DNA from 2 places in the Streptomyces sp. NBC_01314 genome. Region 2 is predicted to be linked to the other one. Evidence: riboswitches for the same ligand, from Rfam matches in the RefSeq annotation. Region 2 holds a riboswitch; the other holds the start of a gene.
What was found. A riboswitch is a leader RNA that binds a small molecule or an ion and turns the genes downstream of it on or off. The one in region 2 is predicted to bind cyclic di-AMP.
Positions count from the first base shown of each region.

Region 1 (7,136 bases), 1.1 Mb from region 2:
CACGTACGACCCGATCATCGATCTGCTGTCATTCGAATCGTCTGCCACATCGCCCCATGATTCACCGTCGGATGTGACCTACGCGACCGTATTAAATGCTTGACGGTCGGTGAGATAGGCCACGGGTCAAGTGTTGGTCAACCCGGAATACGCCAGGCCGGGATGGCGGCTCCCACCACCCCGACCCTCACGGTCCGTCCCACCGTCACGATCCGTCCGACCACTCAGTGCCGGCCGCCCGACCTCCACACCCGGAAGTCCTCGATCCGGAAGTGACTCCAGGTGGTGCGGAAGGCGAAATGCCCACCTGTGTACGGCGCGGGATCGACGTAGTCGAACACGAGTCGCCCGTTGTTCCACCACTGGACCTTCGAACCGTCGGAGACGATCCGGACATGGTTCGGCTCGTTCGCGACGAGCAGCGGCTCGGTGTAGTCGTAGATCAACGGCCGCACACCCGCCTCGCCGACATACCGACGCAGCCGCGTCGTCGTATTCGTGTTGGCGCCGAACCCGGCGTAGTACGTCTTCAGATGGTCGTACTCGGCGAGCGCTCCCCCACGCGGAGTGGCGAAAAGATCACCGGGCGACCGCGCATCGACGGCGTTCCAGAAGTTGTTGAGGTCGGAAACCCGGTCGTTGACCCCGCCCGCGGAAACCGGCGTGGCCGTGTACTCGGCGACGTACGGCCCTTCCAGCTTCCGCCTGAACCAGACCGTGGCCCCGGCCGGCACGTCGACGTCCAGCACACCGCGCGAGGCCGTGACCGCGCCGCCCCTCTCCAGTTCCACGGCCCACTGCCCGAGACCGTGCCGGAAGTCGTCGGCGGCGATCAGCCGACCGCGACGCCGACGCGCGTTCGCGGACACCGCCCCCGCCGGACCGAACGCCACGAGGGCGGCACCGGCGGCGATGGCTCCGAAAGCTCTACGGGTGGTCATGACGCTCCTTGTGTTGGTGCCGTACGGGAAGTGCGGGCGATGGCGGGCCGCGGTATCCGGCGGGTCTCGGAGCCGAGGCGGTGGTCCGTGTACGTCGACTGGAGGTGGCCGCGGACGGTCCGGCCCAGCCGGTACGCGGCGTTGTGGGCGAGCGGGTGGTCGCGGGTCCTCGTCGGTTCGGTGGTGGTGCAGAGCCGCATGGCTGTGTGGTCGGCGGTCTCGGCGAGGGTCTCCTCGCGCCGGTCGCCGACGATGTCGCCGTCGTAGAACGGGGTCGCGTCGCGGGCCGCGGAGTCGACACCGGCCGGGTCGCAGGTCTTCGTGCCGGACTCCGTCGCCGGGTCCCACTCGGAGACGTGGGTGTGGTCCAGGAGTTCCGAACCCCTGTCGCCGTCCCACCGGATGGAGAAGTCGACGCCAGGGGTGGTCGTGGCGACCTTGCCGTCCTGGACGTTGCAGACGCGCGCGCCGGGCGCGAGGCCGCTCCGGTCGAGGCCGCTCCGGTCGACGGCGTACAGCCGTTTCGGGCCGCCGTCCACCGACACGTGGATCTGCGCGGGCGAGGTGACGGACGTGACGTCGAACGGGGCGCGGACGCTGCCACCGGTGAAGCGGAAGCGCGGCCGGGAGCCGGAGTTGACGGTGACGGCGGCCTCGACGGTGCGGCTCCCGTGCCCCTCGTGGACGAGCCGTCGGCCATCGGGACGCACCAGGCCCGGCTCATTGGAGGCGAGCGCGGGCGGAAAGGCCCCGGCTGGAAGCCCCACGGCCAACGCGCCGCTCACGAGGACGCGGCTTTCGACGGCAGTGCGTCGGTCGACGCCGGACACGGAGACCTCCGAAGACACAGAAAGCGCTTACAGAGATCACTGTGTCCGCACACGCGCACCCCTGTCGAGTCTTCGATCAGCCATGCCACAAGACCGCAATACGGTGATCGCGCATCGCCGCGGGCCGGAACGAGAGCAGCCGACGCGGAGGAGGGCCGGCCCTCCAGGAACGCCGAAGGCCGGCCCCCTGGTCACGGGGGCCGGCCTTCGGCGCGGTCGGGCGGCGGAGCCTCAGACGCTGACGCCCTTCGAGCGGAGGTAGGCCAGCGGGTCGATGTCCGAGCCGTAGTCGGGGGTGGTGCGGATCTCGAAGTGGAGGTGCGGCCCGGTGACGTTGCCGGTCGCGCCCGAGAGGCCGATCTGCTGGCCGCCGCTCACGGACTGCCCCGCGGAGACGGAGATCGAGGACAGGTGGGCGTACTGGGCGTAGTAGCCGTCGGCGAGCTTGATGACGACCTGGTTGCCGTACGCGCCGCCCCAGCCGGCGGAGACGACGGTGCCCGCGCCCACGGCCTTGAGGGTGGTCCCGGTCGGGGCGACGAAGTCGACGCCCGTGTGGTAGCCGCTGGACCACATGCTGCCCGCGGTCTTGTACGCGGTGCCGATGGTGGCGCCCTGGAGGGGCAGGCTGAAGCCGGAGCTGCTGGACGACGAGGACTGGCCGTTCGACGTGGAGGTCGACGCCTGCGTGTCCTTCGACTCCTGCGTCGACGAGCCTGAGGGCTTCGACGACTCGGACGACTCGGCGGACTTCGACGACTTCGAGGACTGCGACAGCTGGGGCTTCGTCGACGACTGCGACGTACCGCCCGACGCGGCCTGGCCACCGATGCTGAGCCTGAGGCCCGGGTGGATGAGCGAGGGGTCGGAGCCGACCGCCTCGCGGTTGTCCGAGTAGAGCTGCTTCCAGCCCCCCTCGACGTCCTGCTCGTCCGCGATCTTCGCGAGGTAGTCGCCGACCTTCACCGAATAGGTCTTCGTCGCCGCCTTCTTGGTGGCGCTCTTCTCCGCCTGCGCGGCCTTCTCTGCCTGCTCGAACCGTGCGCCGGCCTCGGCCACGGCCTTCTCGGTGGCGATCGTGGCCGTCTTCTCGGACGCACCGGAAACGGCGGCCGTCGGGGTCGCGGCGTGGGCGCCGGCAGCTCCGATCAGCGGCAGCGCGAGCGCCGCGCCACCGGTCCCGGCGGCGGCGATCGAGCGGGTGAGACGTTGGGACTTCGGACGGCGGTGCTTACCCTTCGCGGGCATGGTGCATTCCTCTCCGGCGCCTGCGAGGTGAGCTGTCGGGTGCGGACTGGAGATGTCCGGCCGTGCTTGCGCACGGCTTTACCCCTAGCCGTTCCGGAGACCGGAACAGGCGGTAATACCTGTGGGTCCCCCGCTCCTGCCGTGGATCAGGTCGGTTTGCGGCTCCGGTCGGCGGCAGGATTGGGCGTCCGTCCGGATTGACGCCGAACGTAAGCGACTTGTGCCCACAGAGACAACTATTGGGACTTCCTGTGCGTCTTCCTACCTGATCCTTACATCAATTCACGATTACACTCCGTAAAAGGCCGGTCTTGAGCATTCACCAACGGCCCTGCAAGCACATACGAATTACGTGCACATGGCGACAGCGGAACGTCACGAATATGACGCTGCTCACGCACCTACGCGCCAGTAGAGCTCATTTCAGGGCTTGTTGGAATTACGGCTGTATTTCGGACAGATCACTCAAGTGCGACGCAGGCGGATAACCGTCGCATCGAAGTCACCGCGCAGCCCCGTCCGCAATCCGTGATGCAACAGCACGGCACCTCGATGCGATTCGCCCGTTTCGCGGCACTCGTACGTTTCTGTCGGGTCGAGTCCGCGCAGCCGGAGCGGGGCCGGCGCCTCGCCGTAGTGCTGGGCCTGGAGCCAGGCGAGGACGACGATCTCGTCGCCGTGGACGTACTGCACGGCACTCAGTCCGCCTGTCGGCGGCCGCAGCCGGTAGAGGTCCCCTCGCTGCACGACCGGCCGGATCTCCTTGTACAGCTCGACCCAGCTCCCCGCCTCGGCCAGCTCCTCCTCCGTCCACTCGGTGAGGTCGCCGCCGACGCCGAGCACACCCGCCATGGCGCTGACGAAGCGGAACCGCAACGTGCTGACCCGGCCGTTGAGCTGGTTGTTCGGGCTGTCGGTGACCCACGCGGCCATGGTCCGGGCCGGGTGGATCTGGCTGAAGCCGTGCTGGATGGCGAGCCGGTCGAGCGGATCGGTGTTGTCGGACGTCCACACCTGATCCGTCCGGGCCATCACCCCGAGGTCGATCCGGCCGCCGCCGCCCGAGCACGACTCGAACGCCACCCCCGGGTGCGCGGCACGCAGCCGGTCCAGCAGGGCGTAGAAGGCGCGCACGTGCTCCACCCACAGCTTCTGCGGGTACGGCTCCCCGGGCCAGCCGGCGTCCGTGAAGCAGCGATTGAAGTCCCACTTCACATAGTCGATCGGCGCGCTGGACAGGAGTGTGTCCAGCCGTTCCCAGAGGTATTCCTGGACGTCCTCGCGCGCGAGGTTGAGTACGAGCTGATTACGCAGCTCCGTCCGCTTTCGTCCTGGTTGGAACTGTGCCCATTCGGGATGCGCCCGGTACAGCTCACTGTCCGGGTTGATCATCTCGGGCTCGACCCAGATGCCGAACTGCATACCGAGGGTGCGCACATAGTCGGCGAGCGGCTTCAGCCCCTTCGGGAAGCGGTCCGGATTGGGTGTCCAGTCGCCGAGGCCGGCCCGGTCGCTCGTACGCGCCCCGAACCAGCCGTCGTCCACGACGAACAGCTCGACCCCGATGGCAGCCGCCCGCCGGGCGAGCGTCCCCTGCTGTTCCTCGGAGATGTCGAACTCGGTGGCCTCCCAGGAGTTGAAGAGCACCGGCCGGTCCTGGTCCGCGTCCGGGATGACGTACGTCCGCTGGTACGCGTGCCAGGCGCGGCTGGCCCCGCCGTGGCCGCCGTCGCTCCACAGGCCGGCGAAGACGGGCGTGGTGAACGTCTCCCCCGTGTCCAGCCGCAGCAGACCGGACTCGTCGTATCCGGCGCCGCCGGTGATCTGTACGCGCGCGTCCGGGAGTTGGGCGACCGCGATCCGCCAGGACCCCGACCAGCCGAGGGCGCAGCCGTAGACCTCGCCGCGCTCCTCGGTGGCGTCGGTGTCCAGGGCGACCCAGGGCAGGTGCTGGTGCCCGGTGTGTCCGCGCCGGCTGCCGATGACCTTCTCGCCGTAGGTGAGGTCCCCGCGCACGAGCCGGGACTCGGCCGCCCATCGCCCGTGCAGCTGGGACAGCCGCCAGGCGGCCTCCTCGGCGCGCGGTGGCAGCGTCCAGGTCGCCGAGTCGGCCCGCAGCAGTTCCACCTCGGGCCCGTCGTTGGCGAGGGTCACCCAGCGCTCGATCACGTCGTCGCGCATCCGGTAGTGCAGCGTGATCCCGAGTCCGTCGTCGGCGAACCGCAGCCGCAGCTCGTCGCCGTCGGCCTCGTACTCGCGGAAGGTCCACTCGGTGCCGCGCCGCTCGTCCGTGCGTACGGAGAGGGCGGGACGGGCGAACCGGGGACCGCCCTCGACGGGGTACTCCTCGTGTCCGTCGACCGGGGCCTCGAACGGCCAGTACGGCAACTGCTGCCGGGCGGCCAGCTCCTCGGCGTCGGCGAGCGCGATCCGGGGACCCCAGTGCAGATGCAGCAGCTCGTCGTTCTCCGTGAGCCGCAGGGCATAGCCGCTTCTGGGCCCGGTGAGAAGCCAGGTCCGGCCGTCTGCGCCGATTTCCAACATCAAGACCCCACAGATTCGAACAGGCGTAATCGGGCTTCAACATCATCGCAGGTCGCCGCAGGCGTTCGGCGGCGCCTGTGGACAACTGCCGACGCGTCGGCCGAACCGCCTGTGGACAAGCGCTCCCGGCCCCACCGCGCCCCCTGTGGACAACTCATTGGCGTACGCACCCATGTCGTATCGTCGAGTGCGCGCCTCGGTGTCGAGTGCGTGCCCGTCGACGCTCGGCGCCGACGGCGGATGGGAGGGGAGCCCCAGTGACGCAGCAGATCCCGTCGACCGAGCCCGAGCTGACCGGAGTGCGCAATTTCCGCGATGTGGGCGGTCTGCCGACCGTGGACGGCCGTCGGGTGCGTCATGGGGTGCTGTTCCGCAGTGGCCATCTCGCGCACGCGACCGACGAGGACACCGCGTTCCTGGCCTCCCTGGATCTGCACACGGTCTTCGACTTCCGTAACGCGGCCGACCAGAAGCTGGAGGGCCCGGACGTCGAGTTGCCCGGCGTGCTCAATGTGAACCTGCCGCTGAGCGACCCGGCGGACGGCGCCGAGTTCTGGAAGATGGTCCGCGACGGCGACCTGGACCAACTGCGCGCTCTGCTGGACGACGGCAAGGGCGCCGGCCGGATGATCGCCTCCTACCGGACGATCATCAAACACCGCACGGCCGAACACTCCCGTGTGCTGCACGCGCTGGCCGAGGACAGCGTGCCCGCGCTGATGCACTGCGCGGCGGGCAAGGACCGCGCGGGCCTCTCCATAGCCATCACGCTCCTAGCTTTGGGCGTCGAGCGCGAGGCCATCGTCACCGACTATCTGGAGTCGAACGCCAAGCACCGCCGTTACAGGGTGCACCGCAGCAGCACCTCCGCGAGCGCCTGGTCCCCGGAGATCATGGAGCTGCTGAGCCCGCTCTTCGACGCCCGCGCCGAGTACCTCCAGGCGGCCTTCGAAACGATCGACGAGACCTGGGGCGATGTGGACACCTATCTGGAGAAGGGCCTGAAAGTGACTCCGGAGATCCGGGGCCGGTTGAGCGAACGTCTGCTCGACTAGAACATGACTGCCCCCGACCAGCAGAAGACCGAGCCACCGGACACGGCTACTGCTTGGCGCCCACCTCGAACAGCAGGTAGACGAAGGCCGCGAAGACATGGCCGACCGCGATGTAGATGATGAGCCGCACCCACAGGGCACGGGGGAACTTCTCTTCCAGGTCGGTCATGGGGTCTCTCCGGGTGGGATCGGCCCGAGGCACAGCGCGGCGGTCGGGCTCTGCAGAAGGGTGTGGACGAACAGGAGGTCGGCGCCGTCGTGGTCGGCGGCGGCGATGCGGTGCGGGGTCAGGGAGTCGAAGTGCGCACTGTCCCCCGGCGCCAGCTGATGCGCGGTGTCCCCGAGGCGCAGCCGCAGCCGCCCCTTGAGGACGTAGAGCCACTCCTCACCGGGATGCACCCGCACGATGTCGCCCTGCGAGCCGTACGGCACATGGACGCGCAGCGCCTGCATCCCGCGCCCGGACGCGCCCGCCTGCCAGTACGTCCAGCCGCCGGCCCGGGTGGGCTCCATGTCGG
Region 1 is NZ_CP108394.1:2,108,867-2,116,002, forward strand. It holds gene OG622_RS09375 (SGNH/GDSL hydrolase family protein) at 1-18, opposite strand, end outside; gene OG622_RS09380 (DUF6250 domain-containing protein) at 225-941, opposite strand; gene OG622_RS09385 (hypothetical protein) at 938-1,771, opposite strand; gene OG622_RS09390 (M23 family metallopeptidase) at 2,003-3,019, opposite strand; cyclic di-AMP (ydaO/yuaA leader) riboswitch at 3,024-3,182, opposite strand; gene OG622_RS09395 (alpha-galactosidase) at 3,485-5,563, opposite strand; gene OG622_RS09400 (tyrosine-protein phosphatase) at 5,821-6,618, shown strand; gene OG622_RS09405 (DUF6126 family protein) at 6,665-6,787, opposite strand; gene OG622_RS09410 (helix-turn-helix domain-containing protein) at 6,784-7,136, opposite strand, start outside.
Region 1: linked by a shared signal. The riboswitch ahead of OG622_RS09390 (M23 family metallopeptidase) and the one ahead of OG622_RS14250 (M23 family metallopeptidase) in region 2 are both predicted to bind cyclic di-AMP.

Region 2 (7,136 bases):
TCCTTGATCTTGGCGATCACCTTCTCCGGACCGACGGAGAACGGCAGTTCGGTGACGATCAGGCCCTTGCGGCGGGCCGTCACGTTGTCCACCGTCACCGTGGCGCGGATCTTGAAGGTACCGCGGCCCGTCGCGTACGCGTCCCTGATACCGGAGAGGCCGACGATCCGGCCGCCGGTGGGCAGGTCGGGGCCCGGGACGTGCTTCATCAGCGTGTCCAGGTCGGCGTTCGGATACCGGATGAGGTGGCGGGCCGCCGCGATGACCTCGCCCAGGTTGTGCGGCGGCATGTTGGTGGCCATACCGACGGCGATGCCGGACGCGCCGTTGACCAGCAGGTTCGGGAAGGCGGCGGGCAGCGCCACCGGCTCCTGCTCCTGGCCGTCGTAGTTCGGGGAGAAGTCGACCGTGTTCTCCTCGATCGACTCCGTCATCAGGCTCGTCGCGTCGGCCATCCGGCACTCGGTGTACCGCATGGCGGCCGGCGGGTCGTCGTTGCCCAGCGAGCCGAAGTTGCCGTGTCCGTCGATCAGGGGGACCCGCATGGAGAAGGGCTGGGCGAGGCGCACCAGGGCGTCGTAGATCGACGAGTCGCCGTGCGGGTGCAACTTACCCATGACCTCGCCGACGACACGGGCGCACTTCACATAGCCGCGGTCGGGGCGCAGGCCCATCTCGTTCATCTGGTAGACGATCCGGCGGTGCACCGGCTTCAGACCGTCACGGGCGTCCGGCAGGGCTCGGGAGTAGATGACCGAGTACGCGTACTCCAGGAAGGAGCCCTGCATCTCGTCGACGACGTCGATGTCGAGGATCCGCTCCTCGAACGCGTCGTCGGGCGGCGGGGTCTTCGTGCTGCGGCGGGCCATCGCTGCCGGCTCCTCTTTCTCTGGTCGCTCACCTACGGGGCGCGCTCACGTCTCCGGCTCACTCTCACCGAGAGCTGAACGGGATCTGACGCGCACCATTGTGGACTGCCGTACTGACAACCCCGACACGACCCGGCGCCGACCGCCGGGCACGGCCTCGCGAGCCGTCGCGTCAACAGCGTGCGCCGACTTTAACCAGTGACCGCCTGCGGCAACCCCCATCTCGCTCTCGGCGTACGACGCCCGGGAACTTCTCCGGGGGTCCGCGCGCTTGCATACAGTGGCAGGACCGGCAGGAAAACAGCGGTTTCCACGACGATTCCACGACGGATCCCGCGCACACAGCACAGCGATCGAAGGGACGTACCGCCCATGGGTCACACGGCCACAGCCGAGGCCGGCTCCGAAGGCCTGACAGTGAAGGAGCACCGCCTGGACAACGGCCTGCGCGTGGTGCTCTCCGAGGACCACCTGACCCCGGTCGCCGCGGTGTGCCTCTGGTACGACGTCGGTTCGCGCCACGAGGTCAAGGGCCGCACGGGCCTCGCCCACCTCTTCGAGCACCTGATGTTCCAGGGCTCGGGCCAGGTGAAGGACAACGGCCACTTCGAGCTGGTCCAGGGCGCGGGCGGTTCGCTGAACGGCACCACCAGCTGGGAGCGCACCAACTACTTCGAGACCATGCCCACCCACCAGCTGGAGCTCGCGCTGTGGCTGGAGGCCGACCGCATGGGCAGCCTGCTGCTCGCGCTCGACCAGAAGAACCTGGACAACCAGCGGGCCGTCGTCCAGAACGAGCGCCGGCAGCGGTACGACAACGTGCCGTACGGCACCGCCTTCGAGAAGATCTTCCGTCTGGCCTACCCGGAGGGCCACCCCTACCGGCACACGCCGATCGGCTCGATGGACGACCTGGAGGCGGCCAGCCTGGAGGACGCCCAGCAGTTCTTCAGGACGTACTACGCGCCCAACAACGCCGTCCTGTCGATCGTCGGCGACATCGACCCGGAGCAGACGCTCGCGTGGGTGGAGAAGTACTTCGGCTCGATCCCCTCGTACGACGGCAAGCCCGAGCCGCGCAGCGGCGCGCTGCCCGACGTCATGGGCGAGCAACTGCGCGAGGTGGTCGAGGAGAACGTCCCCGCGCGCGCGTTGATGGCCTCCTACCGGCTGCCGGAGGACGGCACGCGCGCGTGCGACGCGGCCGACCTGGCGCTCACGATCCTCGGCGGCGGCGAGTCGTCCCGCCTCTACAACCGGCTCGTACGGCGTGACCGTACGGCCGTGACGGCCGGGTTCGGCCTGCTGCGGCTGGCCGGCGCGCCCTCCGTGGCGTGGATGGACGTGAAGACCTCCGGTGACGTCGAGGTGCCCGTCATCGAGGCCGCCGTCGACGAGGAACTCGCCCGGTTCGCCGCGGAGGGCCCCACGGCGGAGGAGATGGAGCGCGCCCAGGCCCAGCTGGAGCGCGAGTGGCTGGACCGGCTCGGCACGGTCTCGGGCCGCGCCGACGAACTGTGCCGGTACGCGGTCCTGTTCGGCGACCCGAAGCTCGCCCTCACCGCCGTCGACCGTGTCCTCGAAGTGACGGCCGACGAGGTCCAGGAGATCGCCAAGGCGCGCCTCAGGCCCGACAACCGCGCAGTGCTCGTGTACGAGCCCGTCGCCGGCGAAGAGGGCGCCGAAGAGGAAGCCGCCGAGGCGGACGCCGTCGAAACCACCGACGAGAACGAGGAGTCGGCGAAGTGACCGAGCTCGCGACCATGGACTTCCACCCGCAGCCCCAGGCCGGCGACGCCAGGCCCTGGGCGTTCCCGGCACCCGAGCGCGGCACCCTGGACAACGGCCTGACCGTGCTCCACTGTCACCGCCCCGGCCAGCAGGTCGTCGCCGTCGAGGTCATCCTCGACGCGCCCCTGGACGCCGAGCCGACCGGCCTCGACGGCGTCGCCACCATCATGACCAGGGCGTTCTCCGAGGGCACCGACAAGCACACGGCCGAGGAGTTCGCCGCCGAGCTGGAGCGCTGCGGCGCCACCCTGGACTCGCACGCCGACCACCCCTGCGTACGCCTGTCCCTCGAAGTGCCCGTGTCACGGCTGGAGAAAGCCCTCGGGCTGCTCGCCGACGCGCTGCGGGCACCCGCGTTCGAGGACAGCGAGATCGAGCGGCTGGTGGCCAACCGGCTCGACGAGATCCCGCACGAGACCGCCAACCCGGGCCGCCGGGCCGCCAAGGAGCTCTACAGGCAGCTGTTCCCGGCCACGTCCCGCATGTCGCGGCCCCGCCAGGGCACCGAGGAGACCGTGGAGGGCATCGACTCCGCGGCCGTACGCGCCTTCTACGAGCGGCACGTACGCCCCGCGACAGCCACCGCCGTGGTGGTCGGCGACCTCACCGGGGTCGACCTCGACACGCTGCTCGGCGAGACCCTGGGCGCCTGGACCGGCTCCGCGGCCAAGCCGAGCACCGTGCCGTCGGTGAGCGCCGACGACACCGGGCGGGTGATCATCGTGGACCGCCCCGGCTCCGTACAGACCCAGTTGCTCATCGGCCGGGTGGGCGCCGACCGGCACGACCGTGTGTGGCCCGCCCAGGTGCTCGGCACCTACTGCCTCGGTGGCACCCTCACCTCCCGTCTGGACCGGGTCCTGCGCGAGGAGAAGGGCTACACCTACGGGGTGCGCGCGTTCGGCCAGGTGCTGCGTTCCGCGCCCGACGGCTCGGGCACGGCGATGCTCGCCATCAGCGGCTCCGTCGACACACCCAACACCGGTCCGGCGCTCGACGACCTGTGGACCGTGCTGCGCACGCTGGCCGCCGAGGGGTTGACCGACACCGAGCGTGACGTCGCCGTGCAGAACCTCGTCGGGGTCGCCCCCCTCAAGTTCGAGACCGCCGCGGCCGTGGCGAACACGCTGGCCGACCAGGTCGAGCAGCACCTGCCGGACGACTACCAGTCGACGCTTTACCGCCAACTCGCCGCCACCGGCACGGTGGAGGCCACCGCGGCCGTCGTGAGCGCCTTCCCGGTGGACCGTCTGGTGACCGTGCTCGTCGGGGACGCCGCGCAGATCGAGGAGCCGGTCAGGGCCCTCGGAATCGGTGAAGTCACCGTCGTACCGGCCGAGTAGGAACCGGACGAAAAGACGCGCGCCTGTGGGGCCCTGGTGACTGAAGAGTCACCAGGGCCCACGTTTGTCCGTATTGATGGCGGAGGTTGCGTGTCTGACCTGTGGCGTACTTAACAAATCCTGTGATCCGTTTGTTATTTCGAAGGCGGCCCACTTAGCGTCGGTCCGGCTGTTCGTCAGAAGTTCGCCGCAGCCGCGGCACCGGACAGTCATCGCCGAGTCCCCGCATGGCGCGAGCCAGGGGAGCCGGGGACCCACCGAAGTCCCTGGGGTGAATCGGGTGCCCTTCGCGAGCCACGCGAAACGAGGGGTGGCCGTAGGAGACCTTCCTGCTCCGAACCCGTCAGCTAACCCGGTAGGCGAGAGGGAAGGAAAGGACCACCCACTTCATGGCGTTCACCCGCGCCCCCGGGAAGCACCGCCGCCCCGGCCGTGTACAGCGCACGACCACGAGGAACGTGGGCGTCGCCGCTCTCACCACCACCGGTGTCATCGGCACCCTGGCCGCCCCCGCGCTCGCCGCGGAGGAGCCCGCAGTCGAGCAGACCGGCCTGAACCAGATCATCGTGCTCGGCGACACGGTCGCCGACCAGGTGGACGCCCAGGCCGCCGCCCAGCAGCAGGCCGCCGAGGTGGCCGCGGTCAAGAAGAAGGCACAGGAGGAGGCCAGGAAGGCCGCCGCCGAGAAGGCCGAGCAGGAACGTGCCGTCGCCAAGGAGCGCGAGGAGATCAAGGCCCGTGCCGCCCGTGCGGCCGAGCGCGAGCGCCTCAACACCTATGTCTCCCCCATCAGCGGCTCGTACATCTCCACCGGCTACAAGGCCGGCGGCGCCGTCTGGTCCTCCGGCAGCCACACCGGCGTCGACTTCCACGCCGCCACCGGCACGTCCGTCCTGGCGGTCGGCTCCGGCACCGTCGTGGAGGCGGGCTGGGGCGGCGCGTACGGCAACAACATCGTCATCAAGATGACCGACGGCACGTACACCCAGTACGGCCACCTGTCGTCCATCGGCGTCTCCGTCGGCCAGACGGTCACCCCCGGCCAGCAGATCGGCCTCTCCGGGGCGACCGGCAACGTCACCGGCCCGCATCTGCACTTCGAGGCCCGGACGACGGCCGAGTACGGCTCGGACATCGACCCTGTCGCCTACCTGCGCTCGCACGGCGTGAACGTCTGACGCAACTCGCGCGGCGCACTCCGGCGCGACGCTCCACGCTTCCCCGAAGGCCCCGGCTCACCGAGCCGGGGCTTTTCGCGTTGTGACGTACCTCCTGTCCAAAAAATATCCCTGGATTCCGGCCTGCCATCGGAAATTCCGGCCCGCTGCAATAGAGTCGCTGGAACACACGTCAACTATCGACGTTTCACGGGGATTAAGGCGGAGGTCGGTATGCGTATTCCGGCGCACTCGGTATGCACGGCGATCCGTGATGACATCGTCGCGGGTGTCTACGAGCGCGGCAGCCGTCTCACCGAGGAACTGCTCGCCCGCCGGTACGGCGTCAGCCGGGTCCCCGTGCGCGAGGCGCTGCGCACGCTGGAGGCCGAGGGCTTCGTGGTGACCCGCCGGCACGCGGGCGCGTGCGTCGCCGAGCCGACCGAACTGGAGGCCGCCGACCTGCTGGAGATGCGCATGCTGCTGGAGCCGCTGGGCGCCGCCCGCGCCGCCCAGCGCCGCACGGAGGCGCACCTCAAAGTGTTGCGCGGCCTGGTCAGGCTGGGCCAGGAGCGGGCCAGGAGGGGCACCAGCGAGGATCTGCGCTCCCTGGGCGGCTGGTTCCACGAGACGCTCGCACAGGCGTCCGGCAGCCCCGCCCTGACCTCGACGCTCGCCCAGCTGCGGCACAAGATCGCCTGGATGTACGCGGTCGAGGCACCCGCCAACCCCGTGGAGTCCTGGGCGGAGCACGGCGGCATCGTGGACGCCGTCGCGCGCGGCGACAGCGACCGGGCCCGGACGATCACGTCCCTGCACACCGAGCGCGCCACCGCCGTGCACCGGCTCCGATTTCCGGGCGGGGCCGGCGGGACGGAACGCCCGGAGCGTGTGAGGACTTCGCAACATTCCGTAAACACGCCGAGCCTGCGGCATTAACACGGGAGCCGTATACAAAGAAGGAAGAATTCCGCGGGGCATTTTTTCCGCTGCCCGCGGAACGAAAACGGGACGAAAAAGCGAAGGGCCCGCCCGATAAATCGGACGAGCCCTTCGGTGTGTGTGCGGGTGGCCTTTCAGGCCTTTTCCGTTTCGGCTACCCCACCTACCCGGTTACCCGGCTACCCGTCTGTTCAGACCGTCTCGGGGAGTTCTTCGAGCCCCTCGGCCACGAGCTTCGCCAGACGGTCGAGCGCGGCGTCCGAGCCCTCGGCGTCGGAGGTGAGCACGATCTCCTCGCCGCCCTGGGCGCCGAGGCCCAGGACCGCCAGCATGGAGGCCGCGTTGACGGGGTTCCCGTCGGCCTTGGCGATCGTCACGGGGATACCGGAGGCCGTGGTGGCCCGGACGAAGATGGATGCGGGTCGGGCGTGGAGGCCCTCGGCCCAGCCGACGTTGACGCGGCGCTCAGCCATGTGATGCTGCCCTTCAGGTGTCTCGGGTGATTCAGAGAGGTCTAGACCATGTTGTCTAGACCAGTTTCCCATATCGTGCGACGCACCGGAACGGGCCCACGGCCGGACCGCGAACCGGCTGTCGCGCGAGTGTCGCGCTTCCCCGGACGGCCCCGCGCCGTTGCCGTACGCGAGCCGTACTCTGGGGCCCATGCAGACCTCGTCGGACCGGCACGAGTATCCCGCCCACTGGGAGGCCGACGTGGTGCTGCGTGACGGCGGCACCGCACGCGTCAGGCCCATCACCGTCGATGACGCCGAGCGTCTTGTCAGCTTCTACGAGCAGGTCTCGGACGAGTCGAAGTACTACCGCTTCTTCGCGCCGTACCCTCGCCTGTCCGCCAAGGACGTCCACCGCTTCACGCACCACGACTTCGTGGACCGGGTGGGGCTCGCCGCCACCGTGGGCGGCGAGTTCATCGCCACCGTACGCTACGACCGCATCGGCGCCGACGGGATGGCCGCGTCCGCCCCCGCCGACGAGGCCGAGGTCGCCTTCCTCGTCCAGGACGCCCACCAGGG
Region 2 is NZ_CP108394.1:3,218,242-3,225,377, reverse strand. It holds gene OG622_RS14265 (DNA topoisomerase (ATP-hydrolyzing) subunit A) at 1-869, opposite strand, end outside; gene OG622_RS14260 (M16 family metallopeptidase) at 1,242-2,618, shown strand; gene OG622_RS14255 (M16 family metallopeptidase) at 2,615-4,003, shown strand; cyclic di-AMP (ydaO/yuaA leader) riboswitch at 4,207-4,380, shown strand; gene OG622_RS14250 (M23 family metallopeptidase) at 4,393-5,181, shown strand; gene OG622_RS14245 (GntR family transcriptional regulator) at 5,395-6,099, shown strand; gene OG622_RS14240 (HPr family phosphocarrier protein) at 6,294-6,575, opposite strand; gene OG622_RS14235 (GNAT family N-acetyltransferase) at 6,766-7,136, shown strand, end outside.